4 linked regions of the Undibacterium parvum genome follow. The main gene of each other region encodes a partner of the protein of the gene in region 4 in a complex. Links are inferred from orthologs where the notes say so. Each region holds a gene or a part of one and is shown on either strand. Other genes may lie near its edges.

The links.
Region 1: the proteins of EJN92_RS17420 (region 4) and dnaN are in contact, whole or in part, in a cryo-EM structure (PDB 8GIZ), measured with the Escherichia coli proteins. The link is inferred for Undibacterium parvum from one-to-one orthologs.
Region 2: the proteins of EJN92_RS17420 (region 4) and holA are in contact, whole or in part, in a cryo-EM structure (PDB 8GIZ), measured with the Escherichia coli proteins. The link is inferred for Undibacterium parvum from one-to-one orthologs.
Region 3: the proteins of EJN92_RS17420 (region 4) and EJN92_RS01435 are in contact, whole or in part, in a cryo-EM structure (PDB 8GIZ), measured with the Escherichia coli proteins. The link is inferred for Undibacterium parvum from one-to-one orthologs.

What each region holds. Positions count from the first base shown.
Region 1 is NZ_CP034464.1:2,386,215-2,391,657, reverse strand. The notes cover bases 986-3,836. They hold dnaN (DNA polymerase III subunit beta), read left to right. Parts: upstream 986-1,783; coding sequence 1,784-2,890; downstream 2,891-3,836. Other genes in these bases: gyrB (DNA topoisomerase (ATP-hydrolyzing) subunit B), read left to right, coding at 3,131-3,836; dnaA (chromosomal replication initiator protein DnaA), read left to right, coding at 986-1,651. Also shown: more of dnaA, read left to right, coding at 236-985; more of gyrB, read left to right, coding at 3,837-5,443. UniProt on the Escherichia coli protein: Confers DNA tethering and processivity to DNA polymerases and other proteins. Acts as a clamp, forming a ring around DNA (a reaction catalyzed by the clamp-loading complex) which diffuses in an ATP-independent manner freely and bidirectionally along dsDNA.
Region 2 is NZ_CP034464.1:3,382,102-3,387,653, reverse strand. What follows is about bases 1,116-4,075. They hold holA (DNA polymerase III subunit delta), read right to left. Parts: upstream 3,132-4,075; coding sequence 2,100-3,131; downstream 1,116-2,099. Other genes in these bases: leuS (leucine--tRNA ligase), read right to left, coding at 3,651-4,075; EJN92_RS14790 (LPS-assembly lipoprotein LptE), read right to left, coding at 3,136-3,651; EJN92_RS14800 (glutamate-5-semialdehyde dehydrogenase), read right to left, coding at 1,116-1,922. Outside these bases: EJN92_RS14810 (2-hydroxychromene-2-carboxylate isomerase), read right to left, coding at 1-35; EJN92_RS14805 (CopD family protein), read right to left, coding at 89-511; more of EJN92_RS14800, read right to left, coding at 645-1,115; more of leuS, read right to left, coding at 4,076-5,552. UniProt on the Escherichia coli protein: Part of the beta sliding clamp loading complex, which hydrolyzes ATP to load the beta clamp onto primed DNA to form the DNA replication pre-initiation complex.
Region 3 is NZ_CP034464.1:319,695-325,280, forward strand. Bases 1,802-4,795 are described here. They hold EJN92_RS01435 (DNA polymerase III subunit gamma/tau), read right to left. Parts: upstream 4,455-4,795; coding sequence 2,148-4,454; downstream 1,802-2,147. Other genes in these bases: EJN92_RS01430 (YbaB/EbfC family nucleoid-associated protein), read right to left, coding at 1,802-2,100; EJN92_RS21730 (potassium channel family protein), read right to left, coding at 4,516-4,795. Outside these bases: EJN92_RS01420 (CaiB/BaiF CoA transferase family protein), read right to left, coding at 1-938; recombination mediator RecR, read right to left, coding at 993-1,589; more of EJN92_RS01430, read right to left, coding at 1,774-1,801; more of EJN92_RS21730, read right to left, coding at 4,796-5,337. UniProt on the Escherichia coli protein: Part of the beta sliding clamp loading complex, which hydrolyzes ATP to load the beta clamp onto primed DNA to form the DNA replication pre-initiation complex.
Region 4 is NZ_CP034464.1:3,982,118-3,987,645, reverse strand. What follows is about bases 1,336-4,271. They hold EJN92_RS17420 (DNA polymerase III subunit delta'), read right to left. Parts: upstream 3,355-4,271; coding sequence 2,317-3,354; downstream 1,336-2,316. Other genes in these bases: mltG (endolytic transglycosylase MltG), read right to left, coding at 4,098-4,271; tmk (dTMP kinase), read right to left, coding at 3,347-3,979; EJN92_RS17425 (PilZ domain-containing protein), read right to left, coding at 1,930-2,307; EJN92_RS17430 (GNAT family N-acetyltransferase), read right to left, coding at 1,421-1,927. In the rest of the region: EJN92_RS17435 (23S rRNA (adenine(2030)-N(6))-methyltransferase RlmJ), read right to left, coding at 361-1,320; more of mltG, read right to left, coding at 4,272-5,093; CAF17-like 4Fe-4S cluster assembly/insertion protein YgfZ, read left to right, coding at 5,245-5,528. UniProt on the Escherichia coli protein: Part of the beta sliding clamp loading complex, which hydrolyzes ATP to load the beta clamp onto primed DNA to form the DNA replication pre-initiation complex.

The sequences.
Region 1 (5,443 bases), 1.6 Mb from region 4 along the record:
TGACGCAAATTTAATCAGGCTTGCGCTTTTAATAATTAAGAAATTTCCCTCCAAGCTGTGGATAACTCTGGCTGGCAAGGGTAGAATAGCGGATTAGTGTGTCAGCTTTATTTTGTTCTTTTTGCAATTGTGCCGGATTGATACTTCTACGGTATTTAGCAACATACTGGCAAGTCCAAAAAGTAAGACGAACGAAGTTTTCTGTTCATACGCAAGCATTTTATAACGAGTATTCATGGATAATTTTTGGCAAGCCTGTTCTTCTCAACTAGAGCAGGAGCTCACGCCGCAACAATACAGCGCTTGGATCAAGCCTTTAGCCCCCGTTGATTACGAAAACGGTCGCTTGCGTATTGGCGCGCCGAATCGCTTTAAGTTAGATTGGGTAAAGACGCAATTCGCCAGCCGCATCACAGAATTAGCCGTGCAGTATTGGGACGATACGATAGAAGTGCAGTTTATTATCGACCCGCGCATTAATAAAAAACCTGTGCCTAGCGTACCGGCGTCTAGCAGCATGCCTAGTGCGGCCAATATCGCGCAGCAACACAGCCAGGATGGCGACCGGCCTAGCCACGCCGAAATGCCGCAATACCCGGAGCCAACGCCGCAGCCATCACCACGGCGCGAGCAAAGCCGTATCAACTCGGATTTGACCTTCGATAGCTTCGTCACTGGTAAGGCCAATCAACTGGCGCGTGCCGCTGCGATACAAGTAGCAAATAATCCTGGTGTCTCGTACAACCCGCTGTTCTTATATGGCGGCGTTGGTCTGGGTAAAACGCATTTGATCCACGCCATCGGCAACCAAATTTTGGTGGATAACCCGAACGCTAAAATTCGCTACATCCACGCCGAGCAGTACGTGCGCGACGTCGTTACGGCTTACCAGCGCAAGGGTTTTGATGAGTTCAAACGTTATTACCATTCGCTAGATTTATTGCTGATCGATGATATTCAATTCTTTGGTGGCAAAAGTCGCACCCAAGAAGAATTCTTCTACGCGTTTGAAGCCTTAATCGCCGCCAAGAAACAAATCATCATCACCAGTGATACCTATCCAAAAGAAATCACCGGCATGGATGACCGCTTGATCTCGCGTTTTGATTCTGGCCTGACGGTCGCCATCGAACCGCCAGAGCTCGAAATGCGGGTCGCCATTTTGCTCAAAAAAGCCACCAGCGAAGGCGTGCATTTTTCTGATGACGTGGCCTTCTTCGTGGCCAAGCATTTGCGCTCCAACGTACGCGAACTGGAAGGCGCTTTGCGCAAGATTTTGGCTTACTCGCGCTTCCACGGTAAAGAGATCACGATCGACGTCACCAAAGAAGCGCTGAAGGATTTATTGTCGGTACAAAACCGCCAGATCTCAGTTGAAAATATACAAAAAACTGTGGCAGATTTTTTCCACATCAAAGTGGCGGATATGTACTCCAAACGTCGTCCGGCGAATATCGCCAGACCGCGTCAGATCGCCATGTATCTGGCAAAAGAATTGACACAAAAAAGTTTGCCAGAGATCGGCGAATTATTTGGTGGGCGCGATCACACCACCGTCTTGCATGCGGTACGCAAGATCACAGCAGATCGCGGTAAAAGCCCGGAATGCAATCATGAGCTGCACGTTTTAGAGCAGACTCTGAAGGGCTAAGTTTGAGGTAAGCGCAAGCAGAGATCAGCCTGCTTGCCGCTAGCAATAAGCTCGGCAATATAAGCTCGGCAATACAAGTAATCAAGTAATGAACCATCCTTTATCAACCACAAATTAAGCGAGGATATACAAATGCAATTGGTAAAAACCCACCGAGATACTTTACTCCGACCTTTGCAAATCGTGAGTGGTATTGTCGAGCGTCGGCACACTTTGCCGATTCTGGCCAATATCCTCATACGCAAAGATGGTGAAAAGGTCTCCTTCCTGTCGACTGACATCGAAGTTCAGATCACCACGCATGCCGAAATCGGTTCGGGCGGCGAAGTCACGGCGACCACCGTTGCAGCCCGTAAATTGCTCGATATTTTGCGCGCCTTGCCGGATGATAATGACGTCTCCATCAAGCTAGAAAACAAGAAAATGACCGTGCAATCGGGCAAATCGCGTTTTTCTTTGCAAACCCTGGCGGCTGAAGAATTCCCTACAGTAGCGCAAGCCGAGACTTACAACGCCAGCGTCAGCCTGCCGCAAAAAGCCCTCAAGCACCTGTTTAACATGGTGCATTTCTCGATGGCGCAGCAAGACATCCGTTACTACCTCAATGGCTTATTATTAGTCGTCGATGGCAAGAACGTGATTGCGGTTGCCACCGACGGTCACCGTCTGGCGTATTGCCAGGTAGAAGTCGAGCAAGAGTTTGCGCGTCAAGAAGTCATCATCCCGCGCAAGACGATTATCGAATTGCAGCGCCTGCTAGAAGACAAAGACGAGCCGGTACAACTAGACATCGCCAACAATCAGGTCAAACTGACTTTTGCCGATATCGAGTTAATCTCTAAGCTGGTCGAAGGCAAGTTCCCTGACTTCAACCGCGTCATCCCTAAAGGCTACAAGAACAACTTCACGCTAGGTCGCGAACAACTGCTGCGCTCCTTGCAACGCGTTGCCATCATGACCAGTGATAAGTTTAAAGGCGTGCGTTGCGTGATCACCCCGGGTCTGATGCAAATCTTGTCTACCAATGCCGATCAGGAAGAAGCGGTCGAAGAGATTGAAATCGATTACGGAGGAGACAGCGTCGATATCGGTTTTAACGTCACCTACTTGCTCGATGTATTGAACAATCTCAAGGTCGATCAGATCAACATCGCCCTTGGCGATTCCAACTCATCGGCTTTGCTGACCATCCCAGAAAACACCGACTTCAAATACGTCGTGATGCCAATGCGGATCTAGTAGCAAAGAACAAGAACCCTCTCCCGCGTGCGGCGCAGTTTCCGCAAGTGGGCAGGGGTGAGGGCGGTCGATAAAACCGGGCATCCGAAAATTCCGCGAGCAGATTTCCACAAGAATTCCGTTTCGGATTTTTTAAATAATGCAGTCTATCAGCCACCCTCACCCCAACCCTTTCCCGCACGCGGGAGAGGGAGTAATAAACAACCTTGAACAAGTAACACATTAATTCAGAAGGTAGCCATGTCCGAGAACACCCAAGACAATACTCCAGCATCAGAATCCGCCACATCGGCAGGTTATGGCGCATCCTCCATCCAGATTCTGGAAGGCCTGGAAGCCGTGCGTAAGCGCCCCGGCATGTATATCGGTGATACGTCGGACGGCACCGGTCTGCATCATCTGGTATTTGAAGTGCTGGATAACTCCATCGATGAATCCTTAGCTGGCCACTGTACCGAGATCAACGTCACTATCCACAGCGACAACTCGATCTCGATTACCGATAACGGCCGCGGTATTCCTACCGGCATCAAGTTTGACGACAAGCACGAGCCTAAGCGTAGCGCGGCCGAGATCGTTATGACCGAGCTGCATGCCGGTGGTAAGTTCGATCAAAACTCCTACAAAGTATCGGGCGGTTTGCACGGCGTCGGTGTTTCTTGCGTGAATGGCTTGTCTAAATTACTCAAGCTCACCATCCGCCGCGACGGTAAAAAATACGCCATGGAATTCGTCCGTGGTGTACCGCAAAACCGCGAGATAGAAACCATCAACGGCGTGGTCTGCTCACCGATCAAAGTGATAGGCGACACCGAAAAGCGCGGTACCGAAGTGCATTTCTGGGCCGATGAAGAAATCTTCACACACGTAGAATTCCATTACGAAATCCTGGCCAAGCGTATCCGCGAATTGTCTTTCCTCAACAACGGCGTACGCATCAAACTCAGCGACCATCGCACTGGCAAAGAAGAAATGTTCGCGTTCGAAGGCGGCACCCGCGGCTTCGTTGAATACATCAACAAAACCAAGAGCGTCTTGCACCCGACGATTTTCCAGGCAACTGGCGAGCGCCTGTCCGACCAGGGCACCAACATCAGCGTCGACGTCTCGATGCAATGGAACGACGCCTACAACGAACAAGTTTTATGCTTCACGAATAACATCCCGCAACGCGACGGCGGTAGCCATCTCACCGGCCTGCGCGCAGCGATGACACGCGTCATCAACAAGTACATAGAAGAACACGACTACGCCAAAAAAGCCAAGGTAGAAGTCACCGGCGACGATATGCGCGAAGGTCTGACCTGCGTCTTGTCGGTTAAAGTACCAGAGCCAAAATTTAGCTCGCAAACCAAAGACAAGCTGGTATCAAGCGAGGTACGCGGCCCGGTAGAAGAGATCGTTGCCAAGACCCTGTCCGATTATTTGCAAGAACGCCCGAACGACGCCAAAATCATCTGCGGCAAAATCGTCGAAGCCTCGCGCGCCCGTGAAGCCGCCCGCAAAGCGCGCGAACTGACACGCCGCAAAGGCATCATGGACGGTTTAGGTTTATCTGCCAAACTGGCCGATTGCCAGGAAAAAGACCCGGCCCTGTGCGAACTGTATATCGTCGAGGGTGATTCTGCGGGTGGATCGGCTAAGCAAGGGCGTGACCGTAAGTTCCAGGCGATTCTGCCACTGCGCGGTAAAGTGCTGAACGTAGAAAAAGCCCGTTTCGAAAAAATGTTATCCAGCGAACAGATCACCACCCTGATCGCCACGCTCGGCACCTCGATCGGCCCGGACGAATTTAACGTCGAAAAACTGCGCTACCACCGCATCATCATCATGACCGATGCCGACGTCGATGGTGCCCACATCCGTACCCTGCTGCTGACCCTGTTCTACCGCCAGATGCCGCAACTGGTAGAGCGCGGCCACATCTACATCGCCCAACCGCCACTGTATAAAGTCAAGGCTGGCCGCGACGAGCGCTACCTTAAAGATGATGCCGAAGAAGCCAGCTACATGATGACCGTGGCCTTAACCGGTGCCGCCCTGACCCCAAGCACAGGCGCAGAGCCTATCACCGGCGAGCCGCTGGCAGAATTGGTACGCCAATACAATCTGGCCAACGCCGTCATGATGCGCCTCACCCGCGTGATCGACCGCGCTGCCCTCACCGCCATCATGACTGGCGTGACGCTGCAACTCGATACGGCAGAGAACGCCGCCATCTCGGCCCAGGCACTGACAGACACCATCAACGACACCGCGGTAAAAGCCATCGTACGCACCGATGACGTCACCGGCACCTTCAGCCTGCGCATAGAACGCATGTTCCACGGTAACGTCAAAGTGAGCAGCATCGACTACGACTTTAGCGAGAGCGCCGACTACCGCGTACTGGCCAACGCCGCCCTGACCTTTAAAGGCCTGTTAGGCGAAGGTGCCTTCATACGCCGTGGCGAAGGTGAGCGCGCCAAAGAAAGCGCCGTAGCCGACTTCCACCACGCCATGCTATGGCTGCGCGACGAAGCCGAACGCGGCGTCAGCAAGCAACGCTACAAA
Region 2 (5,552 bases), 600 kb from region 4 along the record:
TGCGGTGCAAAATAGTATTCACAGACTTTACTCATGCTCAACTCCAGTTGCTGTTAGCTAAAAAGACAAAAATCCTTGGTTAATTTCTTTAAAATGGTTTTACCACCACCAAGATCACCGCAATCAACATCAAGACCACCGGCACTTCATTAAAATAGCGATACCAGACATGGCTGCGGGTGTTGCGTTGCCCTTCAAATTTTTTCAGGATACTGCCGCAGGCGTGGTGATAGCCTATCAGCAGCAAGACGATGGCTAACTTGGCGTGCATCCAGCCATTGCCGGGGCCGCGCCCTATGCCATAGCCCATCCACAGCCAGATACCCAGGCCCAGTGCTGGAACCGCCAAGATCGTCATAAAGCGATACAGTTTGCGCGCCATCAGCAGCAAGCGTTCGGAGGCATTGGCTTCAACTTCCTGCGCCAGGTTGACAAAAATTCTGGGCAGATAAAATAAGCCAGCGAACCAGGAGGCGATAAAGACGATGTGTAGAGCTTTGATCCAGAGCATGAGTTTTTTCCTAATTAATTATTCGCGTACTTCACCATGGTGAAGTGGGGACTACACGGGGCATGCCCCGTGCCTGCGTAAGGGTGTGGGCTTGCAAGGCAGCACATCGTTTGCATGGCACTTATTCACGTGCTTACTCACGCACTTCACCGTGGCCAAACACCACGTATTTTAATGATGTCAAACCTTCCAGTCCGACCGGTCCGCGCGCATGTAGCTTGTCGTTGGAAATTCCGATTTCGGCACCCAGGCCATATTCAAAGCCATCGGCAAAGCGGGTCGAAGCATTCACCATCACAGAGGCAGAATCAACCTCACGCAAGAAGCGCATCGCCAGGCTGTAATCCTCGGTAACGATAGACTCGGTATGCTTAGACGAATAGGTATTGATATGCGTAATCGCCTCATCCATATCTGCCACCACCTTAACCGCCAGGATAGGCGCCAGATATTCGGTGCTCCAGTCAGCTTCGGTGGCGCTGGCCAGATACGGATATCCAGCCAAGATCTGCGCTGCAGCGACATCGCAACGCAACTCCACTTGCTTGCCAGCGTACAGTTCGGCCAAGGCGGGTAACACTAGCGGCGCGATGCTGTGCGCCACTAACAAAGTTTCCATGGTATTGCAGGTGCCATAGCGGTGACATTTAGCATTAAAGGCAATCGCGATCGCTTTTTGCAGATCGGCTTTACCGTCGATATACACATGGCAAATGCCATCGAGATGCTTGATCATAGGTACCGTGGCTTCGCGCATCAGGCGCTCGATCAGACCTTTGCCGCCACGCGGCACGATCACGTCAACATACTGCGACATAGTGATTAACTCACCGACGGCCGCTCTATCAGTAGTAGCGACGACTTGCACCGCATCGGCTGGCAAACCAGCGCCAGCCAAGCCTTCTTTGACCAGCGTTGCCAGCGCCTGGTTGCAGTGCATCGCCTCGGAACCACCGCGCAGTATCGTTGCATTGCCGCTCTTGATACACAGACCGGCGGCATCCACCGTGACGTTTGGACGGGCTTCGTAAATAATGCCGATCACGCCCAGCGGTACCCGCATCTGGCCGACCTGTATGCCACTAGGCCGATACTTCATATTCGAAATCTCACCGATGGGATCGGCCAGACTAACGATTTGCTCCAGACCTTCGGCCATTTTGGCGATGCCCTGCTCGGACAAAGTGAGTCGGTCAAGCATGGCAGCATCCATACCGCCCGCTTTGGCGGCTGCCAGATCAAGCTCATTGGCGGCGCGCAAGGCGGGCGCTTCGCGCCGTATCGCCGCGGCGATCAGTTGCAGCGCTAGATTTTTGGTGGCGCTGTCGGCTTTCGCCATGGCACTAGAGGCCTTGCGGGCGCGCATGCCTAGCTCGTTCATGTAGTGCTTAATGTCTATCTTGATATCCATCTCGGCTTTCAATCTTATTTGTGTCTGGTCTAACAGGGGATGCCAGATAGATCCTTGCGCCATCAATATACTCCACCCTGTATATTTTAATCGCGCAATCAGGATGCCGGCAACCCATGCTGTTTTTGCCTATACTCCCCTATTTTCTCAAAATAGAAGGGGCGAGCGGAGCTAGCTTCAGGCAGATCCCGGAGCGCTGCGCGCTACCCGCAGACCCAATTGCAGTAAGGCATCCCAGGCATCGCCAGCGAAGGCCTTGGCGCGCAAACCCTTGACCATTTTATCGACTTGCGCCGCCTCTTGCAGTGCAGCCTGCAAGCTGGCCAGGCTAACGCGCCGTAAAGCGGGCTCCATCAATTTTTCGCGTGGGCCCCAGATCCTGAATTCTTTCAGCATCACACCTAAAGGTCGCCCCTGTGCCATTCCGGCCTTCAGTTTAAGTAAGGTACGCAGCTCTTCAGCCACTGCCCATAGCACCAGCGGCAGCGCCTCGCCCTCGCCCTTCAAGCCTTCCAGCATGCGCACCAGACGTGCCACATCACCGATCAGCATTGCCTCATTAAGTTTAAACACATCGTAGCGCGCCACATTGAGCACGGCATCGTGGATCACTTCGAAACTGAGCTTACCCGGTGCCTGCAACAGACCTAGTTTTTGGATTTCCTGATGCGCGGCAAGCAGATTACCCTCGACTCTATCGGCGATGAAATCGAGGCTTTGCCTATCGGCACTCTGCCCTTGGGCTGACAGGCGCTGCGAGATCCAGCCTGGCAATTGCGCCCGCTCCACCAGAGGGATGTCGATATACACGGCAGCTTGCTGCAAACTGGTCACCCACGCCGCCTTTTGGGTGGCCCAATCGAGCTTAGGCAGGGTGATCAGAGTCAGATTATCGGGAGAAAGTTTGGAGATATATTCCTGTATCGCGGCGCCACCATCTTTACCTGGTTTGCCAGTAGGAATGCGCAAGTCTATCAATTTTTTATCGCCAAACAGCGATTGCGACTGATTCGCCGCCAGCAAGGCCCCCCATTTAAAACTACGCTCTACGCTTAAGATGTCTCGCTCAAAAAATCCCTGAGTCTTGGCAACCTTTCGAATTTTATCGGCAGTTTCCAAGGCCAGCAAATGCTCATCACTGGTGATAACATACAAGGCAGACAGACCTTTAGAGAGATGAGCGTCAACCGCATCAAAGCGCAATTGCATGCTGTTATTCCATTTTCAGCACGGCGAGCCGGCGCATAATTTGCTGCACCAAGTCACTCTGCATGTCGCGATACAATAAAGCCTCTTCGGATTCTTTCGCCAACACCTGGGATTCATTAAAACTAATAGTACGTTTTAAACTGATCACGGTCGGCACTAAGACTTCCTTGCCAGAGGTATCGACCACTCGAAAGCGAAAATTATAGATCAGCTTATATTCGCGCGCGCGTCCCTGACTATTGTAGGAAAGTATGGCTTTTTCCCGAGTTTCGGCCAGCACTTGCAGCGCCACATCGGCACTTTTGGCGTCTGCCGCTATCGTGGTCTGGCCACTGGAACGAATATTTCTTTTCAATTCCGCGCCTAGCGGTGAGCTGAGCGGCATATCCACAAAAATACTAGTGAAGGGGAACACCACGGCGCCGCGCAAGGCGAAGCCGCAAGCGGACACGCTCAGCATCATGACGATGATGCTGAGCGCACTCAGCCATTTGCGCATAGGAGAAGTCAGGCTTTTCATCAGGCGACGATATTGACTAGTTTGCCTGGCACGATGATCACCTTTTTCGGTGGACCATCGAGGAATTTCTGTACGCTTTCAACCGCCAGCGCAGCTGCCTCTATCGTCCCCTTGTCTGCATCTTTGGCGACCTTGACGCTACCGCGCAACTTGCCATTGACTTGTATCATCAGCTCTATTTCATTCTGAACCAAAGCCGCCTCATCGACTTGCGGCCATGGCGCATCAATGATTTCGCCAAATTCTGCCGCCAGAGCTAGCTCGACCCAGAGCGCATGCGTGATATGCGGACACACCGGATACAGTGCACGCAACAGGATACTGAAGGACTCACGCAGCACTGCCGCATGCCCTTCACCTTCAGGCTTGAAGGCCTCTATTGCGTTGAGTAACTTCATCGCGCCGGAAACGACCGTATTGTATTGCAAACGCTCGTAATCGGCATCGATCTGTTTTAAAGTCAGATGCACTTCGCGGCGCAGGCTCTTGACGTCCGCGGCATAGGTATCGGGCGCGATACTAGCGCCAGCACCGCTGGCAACCGTTGCCGACAATTTCAAAGCAGTTGCCCACAGGCGACGCAGGTAACGCGCAGCACCTTCTACCCCACTATTATTCCAAGCTGCACTTTGATCCGGAGGGCCGGCAAACATGGTAAACAAACGTGCCGTATCAGCGCCGAATTGCTCGATAATATCCTTCGGTTCGACTACATTGTTCTTGGACTTCGACATCTTCTCTATGCCGCCCATTTGCACAGGCTGACCATCGCTTTTCAGGATGGCGGCAACCGGACGACTTTTCTCGTCGTACTGCACTTCGATTTCATTCGGGTAGAACCAGATCTTCTTGCCGCTAGCTTCTTCACGATAATAAGATTCGTTCAGCAGCATCCCTTGCGTGAATAAGTTCTTGAACGGCTCGGAGATTTTCACCAGACCCATGTCGCGCATAGCCTTAGTCCAGAAACGCGCATACAACAAATGCAAGACCGCATGCTCAACGCCACCGATGTACTGATCCATACCGGCATCACCCATCCAATAGTCGTTGCGTTCATCGACCATAGTCACCGCGTCCGGGCAGGTATAGCGCATAAAATACCAGCTGGAATCGACAAACGTATCCATGGTGTCGGTTTCGCGTTGCGCTGGTTTGCCACATTTTGGACATGGCACATTCAAAAATGCTGCATGGGTTTTTAATGGATTACCAGATCCATCAGGAATACATTCGGTCGGCAAAACGACCGGCAAGTCAGCGTAAGGCACTGGCACATCACCGCAAGATTCACAATGAATAATAGGGATAGGCGTGCCCCAGTAACGCTGGCGGGAAATACCCCAGTCACGCAGACGCCAGGTAGTTTTCTTTTCACCGATTTGCTTTTCTGCCAGATCGGCGGCCACCGCATCGACTGCAGCTTTGTATGCGAGACCATCATATTTACCAGAATTAACCGTAACACCGCGCTGTTTGTCGCCATAGGAATCAGCCCAGGCATCTGTAGTGAAAGCTTCGCCTTCAACTGCGACCACTTGTTTGATGGCGATCTGATATTTTTTAGCAAACGCAAAATCGCGCTCATCATGCGCCGGCACACCCATTACTGCGCCATCGCCATATGTCATCAAGACGTAATTGCCGACCCACACCTCGACCTGCTCACCAGTGAGCGGATGAATGACGAACAAGCCGGTAGGCATGCCTTCCTTTTCCTTGGTTGCCATCTCTGCTTCGGTAGTGCCGCCGGCTTTGCAGACTTCGATGAAAGCCGCCAACGCTGGATTATTTTGTGCAGCGACTGTCGCAATCGGATGCTCAGCTGCCACTGCGCAAAAAGTCACGCCCATAATGGTGTCTGGGCGCGTTGTGAACACATACATCTTGCCGTCTTGCAG
Region 3 (5,586 bases), 3.7 Mb from region 4 along the record:
GTCTGAATTGCGGCATCGATCTCGGCAGTGCGTGGCACCCGCCCGTCATTCCGTGCTAGCTGTTGATCATTCGCCATATCCGCACGCCCTATCGCCAGCATCAATCGGTGAAAAATCGCATCACCATTGCCGGCAATGACAATATTCTCGCCGTCGCCGGTGGTATAGGTATTCGAGGGCACGATGCCAGGTAAAGCACCACCAGTACGCTCACGCACCACGCCAGCGTGATCAAACTCAGGCACCAGGGATTCCATTAAATTAAACACCGACTCGTACAGAGCCACGTCGACCATCTGGCCCTGCCCGGCAACACACTCTGCGCTAGGCTTGCCATTCCAGCGCCCGCCTGTCACATCTCTGTGGCGCAAGGCCATCATGGCACCGATCACGCCGTGCATGGCAGCCACCGAATCACCGATAGAAATACCGACGCGCACCGGCGGCCGATCCGGATGACCGGAGACATAACGCAAGCCGCCCATGGATTCGGCAATCGCACCAAAGCCAGGCATATCTTTCATAGGCCCAGTCTGGCCATAGCCTGACAAGCGCACCATGATCGCAGCCGGATTAATCGCCTTCAGATCGTCATAGCCTAGCTGCCATTTTTCCAGCACGCCAGGACGATAATTCTCGATGATGATGTCAGCGTCCAGCGCCAGTTGGCGCGCGATCGCTTGCCCTTGGGGCGACTTCATATTCAGAGTGATGCATTTTTTATTTCTTGCCTGCACGCTCCACCACAAGGAGGTGCCGTCTTTCAAGACCCGCCATTGACGTAGCGGATCACCGCCATCGGGCGACTCGACCTTGATCACCTCAGCACCAAATTCGCCCAGCATGCGTGAGCAAAACGGCCCGGCAATCAGGGTACCTAATTCCAGCACCTTGATCCCGGCTAGGGGTCCAGCGTTTTTTGCAGTCAGATTTGTCATCAGAATCGCATTCCTAATGATGTTAGAGATGGTAAAAGAAGCAGCCTGGAAAATTTAAGTTGCGCGCCTATCGAGCATGGCGCGTGCGATCGTACCGGCATCGACATACTCCAACTCACCGCCGACTGGCACACCGCGCGCTAAGCGTGTTACGCCCAGGCCGCGCGCTTTTAAAGTTTCACCTATGTAGTGGGCGGTGGCTTCGCCTTCATTGGTAAAATTGGTCGCCAACACGACTTCTTTCACCACGCCATCGGTGGCGCGGGTAATCAGTCTATCCAGATGGATATCTTTAGGCCCTACCCCATCGAGTGGTGATAAACGTCCCATCAGAACAAAGTACAGGCCCTTATACGTCAAGGTCTGCTCTATCATCAATTGATCGGTAGGCGTCTCTACCACGCACAGTTTGCTCGCATCGCGCTCAGTATCGAGGCAAGTCTCGCATTGCTGATTTTCGGTGAAGGTATTACAGGAAATGCAGTTCTTGATCTTCTCTACCGCATTGTTCATGGCGCGCCCTATCATAGCGGCCCCTTCGCGATCATGCTGCAGCAAATGGTAAGCCATACGCTGTGCAGATTTTGGCCCGACTCCGGGCAAGCGACGCAAGGCTTCGCTGAGTAATTCAAGACTGCTGAGGGATTTCACGAGGAGATCTTAAAAAAAGATATTGTGGTGCATCGACAGAAAGCGCACCACATGCAGCAAAAAATATAGGACTGACGCAAACTTGTTCCGGCCAGGCGTACCGCCGAAGACTTACTTGAGTACCTTAGTACTGTGAGGCGAGTACAACGACGTCAAGGCGTTTTTACGTAAGTCCCAAGATGAATTAAAACGGCATTTTAAAGCCTGGAGGCATAGGCATGCCGGCAGTCAGTCCCGACATTTTCTCGGCGCTGGTGGCTTCTGCCTTGCGTACCGCATCATTGAAGGCCGCTGCCACCAAGTCTTCCAGCATATCTTTGTCGTCACCAAACAGGGATGGATCGATGGTGACGCGTTTGACGTTATTTTTGCACGTCATGACGACCTTCACCAGACCAGCACCGGATTGTCCTTCAACTTCAACCAGAGCCAATTGGTCCTGGGCTTTTTTCATATTGTCTTGCATTGCTTGCGCTTGCTTCATCAAGCCTGCGAGTTGGTTCTTCATCATAATTTTCTCCTGAAACTAATTTAACTAACTAACTTAACTGATTTAATTTAAATAGGTCGAACGCTGCCGCTGGCAATAGTTGCGCCGAATTCTCTCATTAAAGTCTGCACGAAGGTATCGCTGCGTATCGATTTTTCTGCTTGCACCTGACGTGCGGCGCGCTCCGCCACCGCTTGCGCATTGGCGGTTTGCTCTACCGCACCGATTTGCGTCTCTATGCGCACATCACGCCCAAAACGCTCAGACAAGGCGGCGATTAGTTTATCTACGCTACCCGACGACAATAAGGTTGGCAAAGGCACGCGCAAATGAAATACCGCGGCATTGCCATTCATCTCGCACTTAATCAACTCACTTTGTTGCGCCAGTTGCTGAGCAACGGCGCGCACCGGTAAGGATGCTGCCAAATTCGGCCAATGGCCATCCCAGTTCAATTCAGTGACTGGAACCACGATCAACGCTCTGGCAGTCATCGCAGGCGGGACTTCGGTCTCAGCCACATTCACAACCACAGCTACCACCGGAGTATCTACGCGTGCTGCAACAGACGTGCTAGCCGGAACTGGCGTAGGGGCACGAACCGCAACCAGCGCCACGATGGAAGGATTTGCGGATGGTCTGGCAGCCGGTGCTGGAGAGGACGAAAACATCACATCGTCATCCCAAGGCGGAGGCATATCATCCATACCGGCTGGCTCAAACTGGATTTCCTGGACTGCTGAGACTGCTGCGACTGGCGTAGCGATAGCCGCAACTACCGGCATAGCTGCGACCGCAGGTGCGGCGACTACGGCGGCTGGCGGCACAATAGCGGCCGGCACTGGAGCCACGGCAAGCACAGGTGGCACTACCGGCTCAACAACTGCTGCCGCTGCACGTGTGCCAGAACTGCCGCCCAAGGCTTTATTACTGCCGGCGCGGGCAGCAGCCAATGCTGCCATGGCAGGACTAAGCGCGGGCTTGACTGACGCATCTACGGCGGCAACAGCCGGAGCTGTTGTAGATGCGGGCGTGGATGCGGGCGTGGATGCGGGTGTAGAGGTTGGCGCTGATACCGCGACTGGCAAGGGCATCACGCTGACGGCATTGTGCGGAGCAATTGGAGCTGTAAATGCAGGAGTTGCAGGTACCGCAGGCGAAGCCAATGGCAAAGCGCTACTGCTACGCACCGAATTGACCGGAGTCACCGCCAACGGCGCACTGGCAACCCGGGCGGCCGGAGCACGCGCCATCGGTGCACTGCCAGATTGCACTTGATCGCCAGCGCCGTCAGCCGGACGGAAAGCCAGCATACGCAGCAAGCTCATGCTAAAGCCGGCGTATTCATCCGGCGCCAAGCCCAACTCGTTACGACCATGCACCGCAATTTGATAATACAGTTGAATTTCTTCCTTACCGAACAGCTGCGCCAGACGCATCAGCTCGGCACGTTCGGGCAGATCTTCGGCTATCGCCGCTGGCACCATTTGTGCAATCGCGATCTGGTGCAGCAAAGTACCCAAATCTTGCAAGGCAGCCTTATACGACAGACTGCGCGCCGCCATTTCGTCGGCGACCGCTAATAAGCCTTTGCCGTCTTGCAGCGCCAGGGCATCGAGCAAGCGTAGCAAATACGATTGATCGAGTGAGCCCAGCATGCTTTGCACTGCGTCCAGCGTGACCTTGCCGGCCGCGTAGGCGATCGCCTGATCGGTCAGCGACAAGGCATCGCGCATAGAGCCATGCGCGCCCTGCGCCAGCAGACGCAAGGCGGGCACTTCAAATTCTATGTGTTCTTGACCGAGGATATTATCCAGATGGCTAACGATGTGGCCGGGCGGCATCTGCTTGAGATTAAATTGCAAACAGCGCGACAAGACCGTGACCGGGATTTTCTGCGGATCGGTGGTGGCCAGAATAAATTTCACATGCTCGGGCGGCTCTTCCAGTGTCTTCAACATCGAGTTGAAGGCATGGTTGGTCAGCATATGAACCTCATCGATCATATACACTTTAAAGCGTGCATTCGAGGGGGCGTAGATCGCTTGTTCCAACAAGGACGCCATCTCATCGACACCGCGATTCGAGGCCGCATCCATCTCTATGTAATCGACGAAGCGCCCGGCATCAATCGCAGTACAGGCGCCGCACACACCGCAAGGGTGGGCCGTAATGCCGGTTTCGCAATTGAAAGCCTTGGCCAGAATGCGCGACAGCGTGGTCTTGCCGACCCCGCGTGTTCCTGTGAACAGATAGGCGTGATGCAGCCGCTGCTGCTCCAGAGCGTGGGATAAGGCACGAACCACGTGCTCTTGCCCCACGAGCGTTTCAAAGCTCTTGGGACGGTATTTGCGGGCGAGGACTTGATATGACATCCCGCAATTTTACCTTATCTGTCGCGCAAAAATACACACCCCGATAAATTGAGATGCGTGCTCAAGCGTCATCGCCCATTGAGGATTTGGTCTGCATTGCGGTCTTAATCTGAGCTTCCTGGGCGCGCAGTTCGCGCCTCAGTGCGGCAACTTCCTGATGGAGGGCGCGGATATCGCCATGCAATTCACGCTCAAACTTGGCTTCCTCTTCACCGACAAACAGCGCGGCAATATTCGCCGTCACGATGGAGAACATGGCGTAGCCCAGCAAGACAATAAAAACGGCAAATATTTTTGAGGCTGGCGTGGATGGCACAAAGTCGCCATAGCCTACGGTTGCCACCGTAGAGAAAGCTAACCAGACACCGTCGGCGTAATTAAGGACAGTTGGTTCCAACCAGTAGAAGCCAGCCCCGGCACTAGTCAACATCAGCAGCGCCAGCAAGATCAGCTTAATCAAATAACTCGGTTTCATGTGGCGCAACACCAGGGTAGCAATGCGCACCAGGATCAGCGTGCACAAAGCTAGTCGCAGCATCCACTCCATAATTCCCCACTGAAAATGCGAGGGCAAGGCGCTCAGGGCGCAGCCGAGAATAATCGCGACATCGAGCATCAGCTTACCGCTGCGGCGCTGCTGCTTCCTATGCTGCAACCACTGCCACACCGTGTCTAGCAAGATCAAGACGGCAGCACTGGCATACAACACATGCCCGGCCAAACGGCTAGCGTCTTTTTCACCATCAAGCAGTAAATAGAAAGCCGGTATACTCAGCAGCAGCGCAAGCAACAGGACGGGGCGCGTCAGCCAGGCAAAAAATTGCTGGGTCTTAGGGTAAATGCCGCCAGCACTGAGCGACTGGGCATAGGGCTTTTTTTTCATCATCATCCTTGCCGTTTGCGAATTGGATAGCCGGTAATTTAGCCAACTGCCTTGTGTTAAGTTAAGTTAAGTTAAGTTAAGTTAGCTTAAGTTTCGTTCATGATCCACAATCAAGCCAATTAGCTATTGATATGCATCAATTTATGACGCAGCCAGCGCTAAATATTCTCTCCAACTCTAGGCAAAACTACTCAATTAGGGCTTAGGAAAAATTGCTGTCGCTGGGTCTAAAGACTATGGCCGTACTTC
Region 4 (5,528 bases):
AAGTAATTAGCCGCGCTCTTTATCAAGTGCCCACATTTATTGACTGTTAATTGTTAAAGATCTGTCTTCTGTTTTTTGGCGCGTCACTATCGATTCTCACCGACTGCAAAGCGTTTCTGCCAGATTGCTACAAAGCGTTTTGTTTGTAAGCAGCAGAGAGATGAGATTATGCGGCATTTACTTGAACTCGTCAACCCCTTGTTTTACGAGCGCTTGAATTTGATTTACATCTTCATTCAAACCTAAGGTTAATTCGTTAGCCTTACTTTCTTCATTTCGCCCCGCTCTTCAGCGGGAGGAGCACTATAGCAAAGCTTGACTAGGATTGGCAAGCTTATTTAAAAATTAGATTGCAATCCCTTATCTTGTTCTATTTCTCACCACAGGAACTCTAGGAGCAACAGCTGGCTTGCCGCGCCCCTTACCTATAGTTTGCGTCTCGCCCGACTCGATATTAAAAGTGGCAGTAACATCCCTGCCGAGCACACTAACTAAATATGGCATGACCTCTCTTAAGGTAGCTTCCAGTGTCCAAGGGGGATTTAAAATAAACATGCCACTACTATGCAAGCCAAAACCATCAGGAGTAGATCCACCAATAGAAAGACTGACATTTAGCCAGCCATTGGCCGGAATGCGCTTAAGTCGCTCTGGTAACTGCTTGGACTCCATCCTTTGGAGAATTGGATACCAAACTGCATACATACCCGTAGGAAACCGCAGCAATGCGTCTTGTACAGTTTCCTTGACGCGGCGATAGTCATCCTTCACTTCATACGGTGGATCAATTAAGACAAGGCCGCGACGCGATGGTGGCGGCAACAAAGCCTTCAATCCTTCGAACCCGTCACCCGCTGCGATAATTACACGCTTACCGCGCGTAGTTGGCCTATGTCCTTGCGCGGCAGCATGCGCATCGAGCTTGCGGAAATTTTCGCTCAGTATTTTGATTTCACTAGGATGTAACTCAAATAAACGCAGCCTATCCTGTTCGCGCATAATTTTATCGGCGCAATAAGGAGAGCCTGGGTAATAGCGCATTTTGCCACTAGGATTCAAGTCTTTTACTAAGGCCACATACTCCGCCAAGGCGGGCGGCAGATCGGTGCGATCCCACAGTGGGGCGATGCCAGTTTCGTACTCTGCATTTTTACTCGCATATCCAGCATCGAGGGAGTAAAGACCGGCGCCCGAATGGGTATCGATATAAGTGTAAGCAGCCTCTTTTTGCCCGAGGTAATTGAGCAACTGTATGGTAATGAAATGCTTAAGGACGTCGGCGTGATTGCCAGCGTGGAAGCCGTGGCGATAACTCAGCATAATGGGAATTCCTATGAAAATGACCGCTATATCCCAAAATATTTGAATATAGCCAAGTGAAGAGATGCGGGATTTTACTCTCTTTGGCTAGTAATTACACTCAGTCTATACGCTTACCGAAGATAATCAGGTCGCGCTCAATGCCATCGAGGGTCGCGACGCGTGGCATATTCGCCCAAATTTGAAAATTAAATGATGCAAACAAATTCATACTAGGCGTGTTGTGACCGAAAATAAAACCCAGTAAAGTATGTACAGCAATTTGAGGTGCGTGCTCTATGGCGGCCTGCAGAAAATAACGACCGATACCGCGGCCTCTGGCGTCTTCATGCAAATAAATCGAGAGCTCTGCGGTGCCAGCGTAAGCAGGCCGACCATAAAAATCAGAAAATGACAGCCAACCGATGATTCCCGCCTCACCATCGACCACCCACAAAGGACGCTTATCGGGTGAGTGTGCATAAAACCAAGGCAAACGAGAATCTACACTGATAGGTTCGGTATCGGCAGTTACCTTTCTTGATGCAATCGTAGAATTATAGATCGCGACGATTTCAGGTAAATCCTCCAGCGCGGCGATTCTGTGTGACAGTTGGGTCGAAGACATATTTATAAAGTGTGCGTGGCGCGTGATGAGCGTATCGCCGCGCCGAGCAATTCCTCAACGCGTAACTTGATACGAGTACCGCTTTCGTCATCTGGAAAATGCACACCTATCCCTTGAGATTTATTGTTACCGGCGCCGGCAGGTGTAATCCAAGACACTTTACCGGCAATCGGATATTTACTCGGATCATCGAGCAAAGTCAAAATCAGATAAATCTCTTCGCCGAGGCGATAAGATTTGTTCGTGGGTACAAAAATGCCCCCATTTTTTAAAAATGGCATGTACGCCGAATATAAGGCTGCCTTTTCCTTGATTGCCAATGACAAAACAGAGGGACGCGCAGGAGCAGACACATTCAAATTAGCAGGTAGTTCAGCCATAAAACGCTCTCAACGGAAAAGTGCAGAATAATCCAACAACATATCTTCTATAAATAATTTAGCAGATAAAGGGTGACTGGCAATCGCCTGTCGTTCTCTCACGGACGCCACTACAGCCAACAAGGCATGAACATCTACGCGCATAGCCAGCGCTGCTAATTCTTTGTGATACCTTGGATAATACCGGATTATGCTACTTTGTTTATAAGAAAAAATATCGTACAGCCAACGTTGCAACCAAGACACCGTGGTCGGGACATCCATTTTTTGCATTTTCTCCGCGATTTTCAAGCTTGCTTCGACGCTAGGCTTACTTAATTGACGCAAAAACTCGTCTAAATCGGTACGCACATCCGACTGCCCCATCGCTAGCGCCGCCAGCGGGGCGCCACCTTGCTGCGCCAACCACATATCCGCATCACTGAGTTTTTGCGTTGCCAACCACGCAAGGGATTGCTCACGTGATGGCATCCCTAGCGGAAATTTGTGGCAGCGAGATAAGATAGTCGGCAATAGCCTATCTAAACTATTTGAAACCAAAACAAACACGGTGTTGGCATTTGGCTCTTCCAGTGATTTAAGTAAGGCATTCGCCGCCGGTACGTTCAAAGCTTCCGCAGGGTACAGCAGCACAACCCGTCGCCCTTGTCTGTGGGTAGAAATATTCATAAAATCAGCCAAGGCACGCACTTGATTGATGACGATTTCCTTGGATGGCGCCTTGCTTGCCTTGGCGGTTTTTTTATCCGATTCGGAAGCATCGGCTTCACTGGCCGCGCCCTCTTCCTCGTCGAGCAGTTCAGGTCGCACGCGTCGATAGTCAGGGTGACTATATTGAGAAAACCAGCCACACGAGGCGCACTCCATGCATGCGCGCCCATCCGGCTTAGGCGTCTCGCACAACAGCGATTGCGCAAATTGTTCGGCGAAAAGTGTTTTTCCCGTACCTTCAGCACCATGCAACAAAATGGCATGCGGCATGCGCTCTCGCAGCGACTGCAATTGCGTCCAGGCCGACTGATGCCAGGAAAAAAGTGAACTACTCATCTTGCTCGCCGACCAACAACTCAGCGATCAATCCATCCAGATCTTTGCGGATTTCAGGAATAGCTCGACTCGAATCGATAATGCGGAAGCGTTGCGGGAATTGCGCCGCCCTGCGCAAATACTCGGCGCGCGTACCCGCAAAAAAATCAGTCTGCTCCTGCTCAAATTTATCCAGAGTGCGGGTAGCATCCAGACGTTCGCGCGCGACCGCTAAGGGCACATCAAACAACAAGGTCAGATCTGGTTGTAGATGTGGATGGACCCATTGTTCCAGGGCTTCAAGTTTTGCCAATGGCAATTTACGTCCGCCGCCCTGATAAGCAAAACTGGCATCGCTGAAGCGATCCGAAATCACCCAATCGCCGCGTTGCAACGCAGGCTCTATCACTTGCGCGATATGCTCTCTGCGCACTGCAAACATCAATAAGGCCTCAGTCTCCAAGTGCATTTTTTCTTGCAAGAGAATTTGCCGCAAAGACTCTCCCAGCGGCGTACCGCCCGGTTCCCGACTGCTAATGACGGTGATGCCACGTTGCTGCAAAGCTTGCGCCACATAGGCGATGTGAGTAGACTTACCAGCACCATCAATGCCCTCGAATGTAATAAATTTACCTGCTTTTTGCATAGGTCTAGCTAGAAACTCTAAAATGAATGATGCGTATTATCCTTGATATCAGACAAACACCGCTACTAAATTACTTAAGCAATCTGCGCGGCTTCATGATTACTCTCAGCAGGATTTTTTAACGCTGATATTTATTCACAGCGCGATTATGCTCGGTTAAATTGTCAGAAAATTGGCTAGTGCCATCGCCTCTCGCGACAAAATACAAGGCCGCACTTTTTTCTGGATTCAGGGCCGCCGACAAGGAGGCTATCCCAGGTAAAGCGATAGGCGTGGGCGGCAAGCCAGCGCGGGTATAGGTGTTGTAAGGCGTATCGGTCAATAAATCGACTTTCCTGATTTTCCCCTTGTAACTCTCTCCCATGCCGTAGATCACAGTGGGGTCGGTTTGCAACAACATACCGATCTTGAGTCGATTAATAAACACAGAGGCAATCAAACTACGCTCGGAAGAACGGCCGGTTTCCTTCTCGATAATGGACGCCATGATCAGTGCTTCATAGGCTGTTTTATACGGCAGATTGGCGGCCTTGGCTTGCCAGGCATCATCGAGATGCTTCAACATAGACTGGTGGGCTTGCTGATAAATGAGTAAGTCACTACTCCCTTTGGCAAACAAATAGGTGTCAGGGAAAAATAGGCCTTCGGGCGATTGATAATCAGGATTGATTTTTTTGATTAACTCTTTACCGCTAAGACTGAGGCTGTCATGTTTAATTCCTGGATGCGCATCGATGGCATTGCGCATTTGCTGAAAACTCCAGCCCTCGATAATCGCAAGACTGGCATGGGAAAATTCACCATTGACAATTTTCACCAGCAAAATCATAGGTGTATCGCTAATTTCGAACTCAAATGTGCCCGCTTTTAATTTATTCGCCTTGCCATTTACGCGCGCTAAAATTTCAAACATGAAAGGCTCTATCGGCACCCCGCTATCGCGCATCTGGCGCGATGCGCTACGCACCGCACTGCCGGCCTTGATGCTGAAGTCGATAGATTTGAACTCGCTGTCGGCCTGCACCAGCGGTTGGAAGGCCCAATAGGCAAATGCAGTAGCGAGCGCGATTAGCGCAATAAACAGCAAAGAAATTATTTTTTTTATGAAACTCATGTAGTGGTGGTCAACGTGTTTTCTAAGAGCCTACTATAATCTACGAAACTTAGCCCTGTTGTAAATGGCTAATTGCAAAATCGCCAGGCCTAGCGATGCAACTAGCAGGCGAGTACCAAGCTAACCTAAAGAGAAGATAAAGAGTAAACCCATGATGACCTTGCCGCAATTTCTTGAAATGACAGCCGCCAGCAGTACGCCCGAGTTGCAAAGTACCGCTGCCCAACAGGGCTTTGTTACTGCGTTGACCGACTTGGGCTTAATACAGGTGAGCGGTGACGATGCGGCCAGCTATTTGCACAATTTACTCAGCAACGACATCGAGCACCTGAGCAACACATCGGCACGCTACGCGGCATTGTGCACTCCCAAAGGACGCATGCTGGCGAGTTTTTTTGTTTGGAAAACCAGTACCGGTATTTTTCTGCAACTATC